Regions from separate parts of the Buttiauxella agrestis genome, predicted to be linked through region 2. Evidence: predicted binding sites of a transcription regulator. Region 2 holds the regulator's gene; the other holds the start of a gene.
The links. Region 2 encodes CRP, which controls carbon source genes, mostly activating them, when cyclic AMP is high. Its sites were predicted from a motif close to ATGTGANNNNNNTCACAT; they were not measured.
Positions count from the first base shown of each region.

Region 1 (7,875 bases), 2.9 Mb from region 2:
ACAGACAGGCTCACAACACGGTTTTTGCGGTCAACGCCGGTGAATTTAGCTTCAACGTCGTCGCCTACGCTCAGAACCAGAGTTGCATCTTCAACGCGGTCACGGGAAGCTTCAGAAGCACGCAGGTAGCCTTCTACGCCATCTGCTAATTCAACTGTAGCACCTTTCGCGTCAACTGCTGTTACTTTACCAGTAACGATAGTACCTTTCTTGTTCAGTGCAACGTAGTTGTTGAACGGATCTTCTGCGAGTTGTTTAACACCCAGGGAGATACGCTCACGCTCTGCGTCAACTTGCAGAACCACAGCCGCGATTTCGTCGCCTTTCTTGTATTCACGAACTGCTTCTTCGCCTGCAACGTTCCAGGAGATATCAGACAGGTGAACCAGGCCGTCGATGCCACCATCCAGGCCGATGAAGATACCGAAGTCAGTGATTGACTTGATTTTACCTTCAACGCGGTCGCCCTTGTTGTGGGTTTCAGCGAACAGCTGCCATGGGTTAGATTTGCACTGCTTCAGACCCAGGGAGATACGACGACGTTCTTCGTCGATATCCAGAACCATAACTTCCACTACATCACCAACGTTAACAACTTTGGATGGGTGGATGTTTTTGTTGGTCCAATCCATTTCGGAAACGTGAACCAGGCCTTCAACGCCTTCTTCGATTTCTACGAAGCAGCCGTAATCAGTCAGGTTAGTCACGCGACCAGTCAGTTTGGTACCTTCTGGATAACGCTTAGCGATTGCGACCCATGGATCTTCGCCCAGTTGTTTCAGACCCAGAGACACACGAGTACGCTCACGGTCGAACTTCAGTACTTTAACGGTAATTTCATCGCCAACATTCACGATTTCGCTTGGATGCTTAACGCGTTTCCATGCCATATCAGTGATGTGCAGCAGGCCGTCAACGCCGCCCAGATCAACGAATGCACCGTAGTCAGTAAGGTTCTTAACGATACCTTTAACTTCCATGCCTTCTTGCAGGTTTTCCAGCAGTTGATCACGTTCTGCGCTGTTTTCGGATTCGATAACTGCACGACGAGAAACAACAACGTTGTTACGCTTCTGGTCCAGCTTGATGACTTTGAACTCAAGCTCTTTGCCTTCCAGGTGCAGAGTGTCACGTACCGGACGAACATCTACCAGTGAACCTGGCAGGAACGCACGAATACCGTTCAGCTCTACAGTGAAGCCACCCTTAACTTTGCCGTTGATGATACCGACCACAGTTTCAGCTTCTTCGTAAGCTTTTTCCAGCGTGATCCAAGCTTCGTGACGCTTAGCTTTTTCACGGGACAGCAGAGTTTCGCCAAAGCCATCTTCAACAGCGTCCAGAGCAACATCAACTTCGTCACCAACCTGGATTTCCAGTTCGCCAGCAGCATTTTTGAACTGCTCTACAGGAATTGCAGACTCAGATTTCAGACCGGCGTCAACCAGTACGATATCTTTGTCGATAGCAACTACTACGCCACGAACGATGGAACCCGGACGGGTTTCGATTGTTTTCAGGGATTCTTCAAAGAGTTGAGCGAAAGATTCAGTCATGTTGTTAATCTTCAAGGTTCTTTAGTTTAACGTCCATTTAGCATCCCGCCGAATGGGGTTGTTTCACATACCCCGCCATTGGCTCCATGCCGACAGGGTTTAGGTTACAGGGGTAAAAAACTACCCGATATGTCAGGATACCACTATGGCAATATCATGACAAATATGACAAAACACACACCAGCACAATATTAACTATTGTGCTGGTGTTAAAATTTTCTGCGCATAAGTCAGCGCTTGTTTGATGACTTCTTCAATCGACATACTGGTTGAATCCAGCACCAACGCATCTGCGGCTGGCACTAACGGTGCTACTGCACGGTTACGGTCACGGTCATCACGTTCTTTAATTTCTGCCAAAAGGCGCTCAAAGTTAACACTAAAGCCCTTTTCCTGCAACTGTAGCATACGCCTGTGCGCACGCTCTTCGGAAGAAGCATCGAGGAATATTTTTACTGGCGCATCAGGGAAAACAACCGTCCCCATATCACGACCGTCAGCAATCAGACCAGGCGCTTCTCTGAAGGCACGCTGGCGACGCAACAAAGCTTCGCGAACACGTGGGAAAGCAGCGACTTGAGAAGCAGCGTTGGCAACTTCCTGAGTACGGATTTCAGCGCTGACATCTTCGCCTTCGAGGATAACTTCCAGATTGCCATTGTTGGCAACAAAGCGCACATCAAGGTGAGCGGCCAACGGAACCAACGCATCTTCAGAGGTCACATCAACCTGATGATGCAGGGCCGCTAATGCAAGCACTCGATAAATCGCTCCAGAATCAAGCAGATGCCATTGCAACGCTTCCGCCATGGCTTTACAAAGCGTGCCTTTACCTGCGCCGCTTGGGCCATCAATCGTTATTACCGGGGCGGGTGCCGTCATCTTACTCTCCTCTCGCTGGAATTGCGGACCTGAAATAGAAACGCCGCGTATTATACGCCGCCAGAACCCTGACCGTTATCTTTCGTGCCAATTATCGTCGTTAATAGGGCTGAGTGTAGAAGAATTGCGCGAATTGAGACAGGGCTGGGAAAAACCAGCCCTAAAATCAGAGAGGTAGATTATTTTTTATCAGCTGCTATGCGTTCGCGAATATGCTGCGCACGTTCCGTTGAAGGTGGATGTGAATCAAACATAGATTTTGCTGTTCCGCTCAGCGTTGCCAGTTTATCAAAACTGCTGGCAAGACCTTGGGTACTGATTCCGCGTTTTTTCAGCAAATCATATGAGAAATCATCCGCTTCAGATTCTTCACTGCGCGAGAATGTTGCATTGATGACCCCTTCAGCCAGATCACCCAATTGCGATTGAGATAGCTGCGAAGCGACACCACTGGTTGCTGAGACTGCATCACGAGCGGCCATTGTCGCATACGCCGTTTGCATTTTTTCTCGAGTGTGACCCAACGCAACGTGTCCCATTTCATGGCCCAAAACGCCTTCGACTTCATTATCAGTCATCATATCCATCAGGCCGCTATACACACGCACACAACCGTTAGCCATTGCCCAGGCATTCACATCACTGGTCAAATACACTTTGTAATTAACAGGGGTGCCATTAATTTGATTTCCCAGAGCCCTGGCGATTTTATTCAGGCGTTTAGTGTATTTGCTGGATTTCCCAGCCACTTGATTTTCGCTGTCCGACTGCTTGCAGGAAGCATTCGACATCGCTTTTACATCGGCATCAGAAAGCGTTGCCGCTTTATAGGCCGACATTCCTGACGAAGCCAGTTTATCGCCATTGAGATTCTGGCAGCCCGCCAGTGTCCCCGCCATTAATACTGCCAGTGCTGCCATTTTTAACGTCTTCATAGTTATCTTCCATTGATGAGCTATACATGAAACAAATCATTGAGTTGTCGATCACATCGGAAGGGAGATTAACAGCGGTACACGCTGGTGCAATAAAAGCAGGGGTATGAAAACGGAGTTGAAATTAAGCGCGGGGTTGATACTAGCGGTGCAGTTAAAATAGGCTCCGGCACACGCTGTGACCGGAGCTATAAGGCTGTACGCTACGCGAGAGTGCTGATGCGTGCTAATTGTTCAAAGTAGTCCGGGAAGGTTTTGGCTGTACATTTCGGGTCAAGAATCGTGACCGGTGTGTCCGACAATGCCACCAGCGAGAAACACATCGCCATGCGGTGATCATTATAAGTCCCGATTTCTGCAACTTGTAACTGAGCGGGGGGAGTCACAGTGATGTAATCTTCGCCCTCTTCCACCACCGCTCCAACTTTGCGCAACTCTGTGGCCATTGCGCTCAGGCGGTCAGTCTCTTTCACGCGCCAGTTATAAATATTGCGCAAAGTTGTAGTACCTTTAGCAAACAAAGCCGCAGTTGCAATGGTCATCGCTGCATCAGGGATATGGTTCATATCCATATCAATAGCGTTGAGTTCTCCGCGTTCGCAGGCGATGAAATCCTCTCCCCACGTCACTTTTGCACCCATTGCTTCGAGCACATCAGCAAAGCGAATATCACCCTGGACGCTATTGCGCCCGATACCGGTCACTTTTACCGTGCCGCCTTTAATGGCACCAGCTGCGAGGAAATAGGACGCAGATGAAGCATCACCTTCCACCAGATAAGCGCCAGGTGAGGTGTACTGTTGGCTGCCACGAATCACAAAACTACGGTAATCCCGGTTTTCAACTTCTACACCGAAGGTTTTCATCAGGTGTAGTGTGATGTCGATATAAGGTTTCGATACCAACTCACCTTTAATGGTGATTTCGGTGTCGTTTGCTGCCAGCGGCGCCGTCATTAAGAGTGCGGTCAAGAACTGACTGGAAACACTGCCATCGACTGAAACCTGCCCGCCACTAAAACCACCACGCAGACGCAACGGCGGATAGTTCTCTTGCTCCAGGTAATCAATCTGTGCGCCGCCCTGGCGTAAAGCATCAACCAAATGGCCGATTGGGCGTTCTTTCATTCGCGGTTCACCCGTCAGCACGATGTTGTTACTGCCCAGACACAATGCTGCCGCCAGTGGGCGCATTGCTGTACCCGCATTACCTAAAAACAGTTCCAGCTCACCTGAGGCTTGTAACGGGCCACCCATTCCTGTGACTTCACAACGCGTACGATCGGCGGAAAGTGTATAACTCACCCCCATGGCTTTCAGCGCGTTAAGCATGTGACGCACATCGTCACTATCCAGCAAATTAGTCAGTTCGGTAGTGCCATTAGCCAGCGCTGCAAGTAGCAGTGCTCGGTTAGAAACACTTTTTGAACCTGGGAGGTTAATTGTGCCGTCGACCAATGCGATGGGTTGTAACGTCAGGGATTCCAGCATGGGGAAAATACTCTCAACTCAAAACAGAATAAAAACCCCGCGAAGCATGTCGCGGGGATAATCACAACTAACAGCAATTAACCGTGGCGACGTTCAAAATCGACCATAAAGTTGGTTAATGCTTTAACGCCTTCAAGCGGCATGGCGTTATAGATAGAGGCACGCATCCCACCGACAACGCGGTGGCCTTTCAGCGCATGCAGACCCGCAGCAAAGGACTCTTCGAGGAACAGTTTATCCAGTGCGCTGTCTGCCAACTGGAATGGCACGTTCATGCGTGAACGGTTCGCCGAAGCAACATCGTTACGATAGAAATCGCTTTTATCAATCACGCCGTACAACAGTTCTGCTTTCGCCCGATTGATTTTATCCATCGCTTCAACGCCGCCCTGCTCTTTCAGCCATTTAAACACCAGACCTGAAAGATACCAGGCGAAGGTTGGCGGGGTGTTAAACATAGAATCATTGTCATTAAGCACGGTGTAATCAAGAATCGACGGGCACGCTTTATGCGCCTTACCGAGCAAATCTTCACGCACGATGACCAGCGTCAGACCCGCCGGGCCGATGTTCTTCTGCGCGCCAGCGTAAATTACGCCAAAGCGGCTAACGTCCATCGGATGCGACAAGATAGAGGATGAGTAGTCAGCAACAACAACGGTGTCGCCAAAATCTGGCGCTTCATGAATAGCAATGCCATCAATGGTTTCGTTTGGGCAGAAATGCAGATAAGCACTGTTTTCAGAAACTTGCCATTCGCTCATCGGTTTGATGGCGCGCAGACCGTCAACAGTGACTTTGGCATCAATAACATTGGGGTTGCAGTATTTATGCGCTTCTTTTACTGCACTGCTCGCCCAGTAGCCTCCGTCAACGTAGTCAGCGGTAGTTTTGTCACCCAGAATATTGAGTGGAACGCCCGCGAATTGACCGCGACCACCACCGTGACAGAATAAAACTTTGTAGTTCGAGGGGATTTGCAGCAGATCGCGAAAATCTTTTTCAGCTTCTTCAGCAACCTGAATAAACTCTTTACTGCGGTGGCTTATCTCCATTACGGAGGTGCCTAAACCTTGCCAGTCACAGAGTTCATTTTGTGCACGACGAAGTACATCAGCCGGTAGCATCGCCGGGCCGGAACTAAAATTGTATACCTGAGTCATTTCCCCTCACCACGCTTAGAGTCATAAGTTTTACCACATATTCGGTTTTATCATTGAGATGCTGAGGCTGCAATGGTTAATACGGCATGGTGCGGTAATGTGCGCAAAATCACACAACAGAATCAACTAATCGTTGAATTAAACACCCGATAAACGCCCGTCAGGTGACTCGTGTTGCCGTGCTGGCTTTGACCCATTGATGATGTTTACAGCGTGGACAGAGAGTTTTTGTTCCCGCGTTTAACGTCACTACTTCACTACATCGAATACAGGCGTATTCCCCATCCTCCGGAACCCTCTCGAAGCGCTCGCTACAATACTCAGGCAATATAGATAAACCCGGCCTGACCAACTCATCCGGGAAGTAATAGACGCTAATCTGTCCGTTAGTTTCTAATATCGCCAGCCGAACCTGCCCCAAATGCTCTACGCCATGTAGGCGTAGTTCCATGAAGAACTCAAATTCGGTCATGTTTTGAGCCTTCATTTTTTCCCAGGCAAACTCACCTTCTTCTATAATTACCGCGGGTTTTCCTTCCAGCAGATTTTCAAGTTTTTCACTGTGGCTCATCAACCACATCGCCAGACGATATAAGCATGCGAGAGTCATGAATACGACGAAAACAGGCAGCATCGGCACATCGTCATAAAACGCCACATCACCTGCCGCTGAGCCAAGAGTCAGGATTATCAACACTTCAAACAACGACATCTGCCTTACGCCACGCCGCCCGGTTATCTTTAAAAACAGGAACACGAGTACAAAGGTGTAAAGGCTACGAAAAGCCACTTCCCACAGAAAATCTAAAGGGACTTTGTCTAGCGCCATCCGCTGGAGATCAAAACTCTTCATTTATACCGCCATAACAGTAGGTTACTGACAATAAGCATAGCCTGTTATGCTAAGGCCGCCTGCTTGCCGCTGGCGATAGCGTCAGTTGGCTAAAACCCGTATCATTGCGCGCTTTGCGTACGACAAAAGTGAAACCTCATGACTCAAACCTTTATTCCTGGCAAAGATGCCGCTCTGGAAGACTCCATCGCTCGCTTCCAGACCAAACTTGCCGATCTTGGCTTTAATATAGAAGAAGCCTCCTGGTTAAATCCGGTCCCTAACGTCTGGTCCGTTCATATTCGTGATAAAGACAGCGCACTGTGCTTCACCAATGGTAAGGGTGCGACTAAAAAAGCAGCGTTAGCATCCGCGTTGGGCGAATATTTCGAACGCCTGTCGACCAATTACTTCTTCGCTGATTTCTGGTTGGGCAAAACCATTGCCAATGGCCCGTTTGTGCATTATCCAAACGAGAAGTGGTTCCCGATTCCTGAAGACGAGCAGTTGCCAGAAGGTATTCTCGACGACCATCTGCGTGCGTTCTACGATCCTGAAAACGAAGTCACCGCAGGCATGCTGATTGACCTGCAATCAGGTAATGAAGATCGCGGGATCTGCGCCCTTCCATTTACCCGTCAATCCGATCAAGAAACGGTCTATATTCCGATGAACATCATCGGGAATTTGTATGTTTCTAATGGGATGTCTGCAGGGAACACCGCAAACGAAGCCCGTGTTCAGGGACTTTCTGAAGTTTTTGAGCGTTACATTAAAAACCGCATTATCGCGGAAAGCATTAGCCTGCCGGAAATCCCACAGGAAGTGTTGGCTCGCTATCCTGGTGTGGTTGAATCCATTGCCACGCTGGAAGCTGAAGGTTTCCCAATCTTCGCTTATGACGGTTCGTTGGGCGGCAAATATCCGGTTATCTGCGTTGTGCTATTCAACCCAGCAAACGGAACCTGTTTTGCTTCCTTCGGTGCGCATCCTGATTTTGGTGTTGCGCTAGAGCGT
Region 1 covers NZ_UIGI01000001.1:3,305,803-3,313,677, forward strand. The annotation lists gene rpsA (30S ribosomal protein S1) at 1-1,556, opposite strand, end outside; gene cmk ((d)CMP kinase) at 1,752-2,438, opposite strand; gene loiP (metalloprotease LoiP) at 2,618-3,373, opposite strand; gene aroA (3-phosphoshikimate 1-carboxyvinyltransferase) at 3,577-4,860, opposite strand; gene serC (3-phosphoserine/phosphohydroxythreonine transaminase) at 4,941-6,026, opposite strand; gene DY231_RS15760 (DUF421 domain-containing protein) at 6,187-6,879, opposite strand; gene ycaO (30S ribosomal protein S12 methylthiotransferase accessory factor YcaO) at 7,018-7,875, shown strand, end outside.
Region 1: the regulator CRP is predicted to act here: its motif matches at 6,124-6,141, upstream of serC (3-phosphoserine/phosphohydroxythreonine transaminase).

Region 2 (7,875 bases):
TCCGATTTACTGCTGCTCGATGAACCGACTAACCACCTGGACTTAGATGCGGTTATCTGGCTCGAACGCTGGTTGAAAAGTTATCAGGGCACGTTAATTCTGATTTCCCACGACCGAGACTTCCTCGACCCGGTGGTCAGTAAAATTATTCACATTGAACAAGAGCAGATGTTTGAGTACACCGGCAACTACTCGTCGTTTGAAGGCCAACGTGCCACTCGCCTGGCGCAACAGCAGTCGATGTATGAAAGCCAGCAGGAGCGTGTCGCGCATCTGCAAGGTTTTATCGACCGTTTTAAAGCAAAAGCCAGCAAAGCAAAACAAGCACAAAGCCGCGTGAAGATGCTCGAACGCATGGAGCTGATTGCCCCAGCGCACGTTGATAACCCATTCCATTTCAGCTTCCGTGCTCCGGAAAGCCTGCCAAACCCGCTGCTGCGTATGGAAAAAGTCAGCGCCGGTTATGGCGAACGCGTGATTCTGGATTCCATCAAACTGAATCTGGTTCCTGGCTCACGCATCGGCCTGCTTGGCCGCAACGGTGCCGGTAAATCAACGCTGATTAAATTGCTGGCGGAAGAAATCGAACCGTTGAAGGGCGATATCGGGCTGGCGAAAGGTATTAAGCTCGGTTACTTCGCACAGCATCAGCTCGAGTACTTACGCGCTGACGAATCGCCATTGCAGCATCTGGCGCGTATCGCACCGAAAGAGCTGGAACAGCAATTGCGTGATTATCTGGGCGGATTTGGTTTCCGTGGCGACAAAGTCACCGAACAAACCGCGCGTTTCTCCGGTGGTGAAAAAGCACGTCTGGTCCTGGCGTTAGTGGTCTGGCAGCGCCCTAACCTGCTGCTGCTTGATGAACCCACCAACCACCTTGATCTCGACATGCGTCAGGCACTGACCGAAGCGTTGATTGATTTTGAAGGCGCGCTGGTAGTGGTTTCGCACGACCGTCACTTATTGCGTTCAACTACTGATGATTTGTATCTGGTCCACGACGGCAAAGTCGAAGCCTTTGATGGCGATCTGGAAGATTATCAGCAGTGGCTTGTCGATCTGCAAAAGCAGGAAAACCAGCCGCTCGATTCTGCAAAAGATAACGCCAACAGCGCACAGTCCCGTAAAGATCAAAAACGCCGTGAAGCAGAATTGCGCACGCAAACTCAGCCGCTGCGCAAGCAAATCACCACGCTTGAAAAGCAGATGGAAAAGCTGAATGCCCAGCTTGCGCAAGTGGAAGAAAAACTGGCTGACAGCGCTATTTACGACCAAAGTCGTAAAGCAGAAATGACTGAATGTCTGCAAACTCAGGTGAAAGTGAAGTCAGCACTGGAAGAGTGCGAGATGGAATGGCTGGACGCGCACGACCAGTTAGAGCAGATGATGCAGGCCGAGTAACCGTTTGGCCTCACCCTTCTCGAAAAGTAAGGATGAGGCCCGCGAACTTAATGCCAAATCAACAGGGCACATGCTGCGGTCAGCAATCCCATAAAGACATTGAAAATTGTCCAGGAGCGGCGACTGCGCAACAGTTTGCCGATCATGCTGCCAAACGCAATCCAGATAATACCTGCAACAATGTTAACCAGCGCAATTCCGATACTGATTAACGCCACGGAATGCAGGTACTGAGCACCGGCAAGGCTAAAACTTGCCACTGCACCCAGTGCCATCAACCAGGCTTTAGGGTTGATAACCTGTAGTAAACCGCCCTGCCAGAATGGAATAGGAGCCGGAGGCGCCGCATCCGTTTCCAGTTTTTCATAGGTCGCGGTGCCGATTTTCCATGCCAGCCATAATAGGTAAGCACTCCCGGCAATCTTCAGGATAAGGTGCAAAGCAGGATACAAAAGGATTAAGCTACCGACGCCAAAGGCCACCAGCAACAGGATGCATTGCATCCCAAGCATGATGCCAATCATCAACGGAATGGTGCGCATAAAGCCGTAATTGGCGCCGGAAGAAGTCAGTAACATATTGTTCGGGCCGGGTGTAATAGCCGCGACCCAAAGAAAACCAAGCATTGAGAAGAAAAGCGTTTCCATGAAATGGGTGCTCCACACCCGGTAAAGTTAATTAGCAAACTAAATGAAACTAACAGTGTGATATGGCTACGACAAGTCCCGCAGTATTGAATTTTAATCACGAAGAAGATGATCAATTTCGTCCGTTGAAGGGTGTCAGTAATCCGCACCTGCAAACCATGCTTCCGCGTTTGATTCGCCGTCGCCTCAATTTCAAACCTCATTGGCAACGTCTGGACATGCCGGATGGGGATTTTGTCGATCTTGCCTGGAGCGAAGACCCACGCCAGGCATTGCATAAACCACGGTTAGTTGTTTTTCATGGTCTCGAAGGCAGCCTGCACAGCCCATACGCTCACGGCTTAATTGAGGCCGCCAGCAAGCAAGGCTGGCTGGGCGTAGTCATGCATTTCCGTGGATGTAGCGGTGTGCCAAATCGCATGAAGCGCATTTACCACTCGGGCGAAACTGAAGACGGTAGCTACTTCCTGGACTGGCTCAGTACCCGTTATGGCAAAGTGCCGACGGCGGCAGTGGGGTTTTCCCTCGGCGGGAATATGCTCGCTTGTTTAATGGCTAAACAAGGTGCTGACTGCACGCTACAGGCCGGTGTCATAGTGTCAGCACCTCTGATGCTGGAACATTGCAGCGCGCATATCGAAAAAGGCTTCTCCCGCGTTTATCAGCACTATCTTTTGAATCTGCTGAAGAAAAATGCCGCACGTAAGCTCAGAAGCTATCCGGGGACTCTCCCTGTTGATATGCGTCAGCTTAAAGGAATGCGCCGTCTGCGCGAGTTTGATGATTTGATTACGTCAAAGATTCACGGCTTTGCTGATGCTATCGACTACTACCGTCAATGCAGCGCGATGCCATTACTGCCACAAATCAAAACCCGGACGCTCATCATCCACGCCAAAGATGACCCGTTTATGGATCATCATGTGATCCCGGATAAAGCCATATTGCCTGCTAATATCGAATACCAACTTACGCGCTACGGTGGGCATGTTGGGTTTGTGGGGGGCACGTTACGCCGCCCTGAAATGTGGCTTGAGCAACGCATCCCGCAATGGCTGTCTCAATTTTTGGACCAGTAATATGATGATTCCCTGGCAAGACCTGCCTCCCGAAACGCTTGATAATCTGATTGAATCCTTTGTATTACGCGAAGGCACAGATTATGGTGAACAAGAGCGCTCACTTGAGCAAAAGGTGGCTGATGTTAAGCGCCAACTGCAAAGTGGTGAAGCGGTACTGGTATGGTCAGAACTTCATGAAACGGTGAATATCATGGCTCGCGGGCAATTTCGCGGCTAAGCCTGCCTATACTGCATAATACAACTGCCTTCACCCAACCAAACTTGCTACTACCCATGGAGTTGTTGCCTTATGTCAGCCAAACATCCGGTTATTGCCGTAACAGGTTCCAGCGGCGCGGGAACGACCACCACCAGCATCGCCTTTCGTAAAATCTTCCAGCAATTAAACCTACGTGCAGCTGAAGTTGAAGGCGACAGTTTCCATCGTTTCACCCGTCCTGAAATGGATATGGCGATTCGTAAAGCGCGTGACCTTGGCCGCCATATCAGCTACTTCGGGCCGGAAGCCAACGACTTCGGCTTACTTGAACAAACGTTTATTGAATACGGCAAAACCGGGCAAGGTAAATCACGTAAATATCTTCATACCTATGACGAAGCCGTACCCTGGAATCAGATTCCCGGCACGTTTACTCCATGGCAACCGTTACCAGAACCGACTGATGTTTTGTTTTATGAAGGCTTGCATGGCGGTGTCGTTACCCCGCAGCACGACGTCGCCAATGCCGTCGATTTACTGGTTGGCGTAGTACCGATTGTCAACCTGGAGTGGATTCAAAAACTGGTGCGCGACACCAGCGAGCGCGGTCATTCCCGTGAAGCGGTAATGGATTCCGTCGTGCGTTCGATGGACGATTACATCAATTACATCACACCGCAATTTTCCCGCACGCATATCAACTTCCAGCGTGTACCGACGGTAGATACCTCTAACCCGTTTGCCGCACGCGGTATTCCATCTTTAGATGAAAGCTTTGTCGTGATTCATTTTCGCGGTCTGGATGATATCGATTTCCCGTATTTGCTCGCCATGCTGCAAGGCTCATTTATTTCCCACATCAATACATTGGTGGTGCCGGGCGGCAAGATGGGACTGGCAATGGAGTTGATCATGACGCCGTTAGTTAAGCGCCTGGCGGAAGGTCGGAATATCAATAATTAGGGCGGCTAAACACCGCCCTTTTACTTCACTCTAGCCTTCAATCACTTCGTAGCTATGGGTGATGTTTACGGCTTTTTCCAGCATCAACGCAACAGAGCAGTACTTCTCAGCAGACAAGTCTACAGCGCGTGAAACCGCATTATCTTTCAACTCTTTGCCTGTCACGATGAAATGCAGATTGATATGTGTGAACAGACGCGGGGCTTCTTCGCGGCGCTCAGAGGTCAGTTTCACTTCACAATCCGTCACGTTGTAGCGGCCTTTTTGCAAAATAGAAACCACGTCGATTGCGCTACAACCACCAGCGGACATCAGAACCATTTCCATCGGACTGGGTGCTTTATCGCCAGAATTACCGTCCATCAGAATCTGGTGTCCAGAAGCGGACTCCCCAAGGAAGGTTAACCCTTCAACCCACTTCACTCGTGCTTGCATGTTACTTCTCCCGTTGAAAAAATTGTCTTTCAGAGTACGCAGATTCAGCAAATCTGGCAATGGAAGGCGACCTGCGTCAAGCTGAAACGAGACAATAGGAGACACTTGTCAAAAGCTATGCTAAAACAATCCAGATGCTACATCGATACATTGACGTTATGCATGTATGCAGAGGACATCACTAATTACAGGCAGCAAGAATGACTTGCATGCCATCTCCCCAAGGTGGGGAATATTCTAATACTTGCAACGCCAGACAGGATGTTTAGCGTCCTGTCGTTGGTAGCCAGTTATAAAACAGAGGATAACCGCGCATGGTGCTTGGCAAACCGCAAACAGACCCGACTCTCGAATGGTTCTTGTCCCATTGCCACATTCATAAGTATCCATCGAAGAGCACACTGATTCACCAGGGTGAAAAGGCTGAGACGCTGTATTACATCGTCAAGGGTTCTGTGGCTGTTCTGATCAAAGATGAAGAGGGCAAGGAAATGATCCTCTCCTATCTGAATCAGGGCGATTTCATTGGCGAGTTAGGGCTGTTCGAAGAAGGTCAGGAACGTAGTGCCTGGGTTCGTGCTAAAAGTGCCTGCGAAGTGGCTGAAATTTCATATAAAAAATTCCGCCAGCTCATTCAGGTCAATCCAGACATTTTGATGCGCCTGTCTTCCCAGATGGCTCGCCGTCTGCAAGTGACATCTGAGAAAGTCGGTAACCTGGCATTCCTTGATGTGACTGGTCGTATCGCGCAGACACTGCTGAACCTGGCTAAACAGCCTGATGCAATGACCCACCCGGACGGTATGCAGATTAAAATTACCCGTCAGGAAATCGGTCAGATCGTGGGTTGCTCTCGCGAAACCGTTGGTCGTATCTTGAAAATGCTGGAAGATCAAAATCTGATCTCTGCTCACGGTAAAACGATCGTCGTTTACGGCACTCGTTAATCTCCGTCTCAAAAATGGCGTGTTGCTTCATAACACGCCTTTTTTGTCTCTAAAATCTAACCCCTGCGGTAAAAAGGGATTAAATAAGACTTATGTGGCGTCGGCTTATCTACCATCCTGAAGTTAACTACGCACTGCGGCAAACGCTGGTGCTGTGCCTTCCGGTGGCAGTAGGTTTGCTCTTTGGCAATCTCCAGTCCGGCCTGCTTTTCTCTTTAGTCCCTGCCTGCTGCAACATTGCAGGGCTTGATACCCCCCATAAACGCTTCTTCAAACGCCTGATCGTCGGCGGTAGTCTGTTTGCCGTCAGCAGTTTGATCATGCAGCTTTTGTTGCTTTATACCTCCGTGCCGTTGCCGGTGATATTGGCCGTGATGGCGCTATTGCTGGGCGTCACAGCCGAAATCAGCTCCCTGCACGCTCGTCTGCTTCCCGCCTCACTCATTGCCGCCATCTTTACACTCAGCATGGCCGGGAATATGCCCATCTGGAAGCCCATGCTGCTGTATGTCAGCGGTACAATTTGGTACGGCGTGTTTAACTGGTTTTGGTTCTGGATGTGGCGCGAGCAGCCACTGCGTGAATCATTAAGCCTGCTCTATCGCCAACTGGCAGAGTACTGCGAAGCCAAATACGGGATGCTCACGCAGCATACCGATCCTGAAAAAGCGCTGCCTCCGCTCCTGGAGCGGCAGCAAAAAGCCGTTGACCTGATCACGGTCTGCTACCAGCAATTGCACATGCTGGCGGCGAACCAGCAAAATGGCTACAAACGCTTGTTACGTGCGTTTCAGGTCGCTCTGGATTTACAAGAACACATTTCCGTCAGCCTTCACCAACCTGCCGAAGTGCAAAAACTGGTTGAGAAAAGCCACGCTGAAGCCGTGATTCGCTGGAACGCGCAGACCATTGCGGCGCGTTTACGTGTGCTGGCTGATGACATTCTTTATCATCGGTTCCCACAGCGTTTCACGATGGATAAACAGATTGATGCCCTCGAGAAAATCGCACGTCAAAATCCGGATAACCCGGTTGGGCAATTTTGTCATTACCACTTCAGTCGGATTGGCCGTGTTTTACGCACCCAGCGCCCGTTATATATCCGTGATTTGATGGAAGACCGGCAGCGTCGTTTGCCACTTTGGGCAGCACTGAAAAGCTATTTGTCTTTGAAATCCGCCGCGCTGCGTAACGCCGCCAGATTAGGTGTAATGCTGACCATCGCCAGTATTTTGGGGGGGTTTTTACATCTGCCCAAACCTTACTGGATTTTGATGACGGTAATGTTTGTGACGCAAAACGGCTATGGCGCGACCCGGGTGAGAATTCTTCACCGGTCGGCAGGCACGATTGCAGGTTTGGCGATAGCGGGCATCGCACTGCACTTCCACTTTCCGCAAGATATCGCGCTGGCCGCGATGTTGGTCATTACGCTGGTCAGCTATTTGTTCATTCGTAAGAGTTACGGCTGGGCGACAATTGGCTTTACCGTCACGGCGGTTTACACCCTGCAACTGATCACCCTCAGCGCCGAGCAGTACATCGTCCCGCGCTTAATAGATACGTTGCTCGGCTGCCTGATTGCCTTTGGTGGCATGGTATGGCTGTGGCCACAGTGGCAAAGTGGTTTGCTGCGCCAGAACGCCCACGATGCTCTGGAGCGCGATCAAGATGCGATTCGCCTGATTCTGAGCAGTGACCCGGAACCCACGCCGCTGGCGTATTCGCGAATGAGGGTCAACCAGGCGCACAATGCCTTATTCAACTCGCTCAACCAGGCGATGCAGGAACCTGGATTTAACTCGCACTATCTTGCCGATATGAAACTGTGGGTGACGCACAGCCAGTTTATCGTCGAACACATCAATGCGATGACCACGCTCGCCCGCGAGCACAACATGCTTACGCCGGATCTCGCCCAGCGTTATTTGCAATCGTGTGAAATTGCGCTGCAACGATGCCAGCAGCGGCTTCAATATGATGGGCCAGGGGAAACCAATGATGCGAATATTCTCGACCCGCTTGAAGGGCTTCCGAGCGGGCCGCTAAGTACCATGGAGCAACATTTACAGCGGGTGTTGGGCCACCTCAGCACCATGCATACCATTTCATCGGTTGCATGGCGCCAGCGGCCACATCACGGTATCTGGCTGAACCGCTTACGGCGCTCAAATTGACGGGCGATTAAGCGTTAACGA
Region 2 covers NZ_UIGI01000001.1:381,655-389,529, reverse strand. The annotation lists gene DY231_RS01825 (ABC transporter ATP-binding protein) at 1-1,404, shown strand, start outside; gene DY231_RS01820 (LysE family translocator) at 1,452-2,051, opposite strand; gene DY231_RS01815 (hydrolase) at 2,114-3,130, shown strand; gene DY231_RS01810 (YheU family protein) at 3,132-3,350, shown strand; gene DY231_RS01805 (phosphoribulokinase) at 3,423-4,295, shown strand; gene DY231_RS01800 (OsmC family protein) at 4,326-4,730, opposite strand; gene crp (cAMP-activated global transcriptional regulator CRP) at 5,045-5,677, shown strand; gene DY231_RS01785 (YccS/YhfK family putative transporter) at 5,770-7,854, shown strand; gene argD (bifunctional acetylornithine/succinyldiaminopimelate transaminase) at 7,862-7,875, opposite strand, start outside.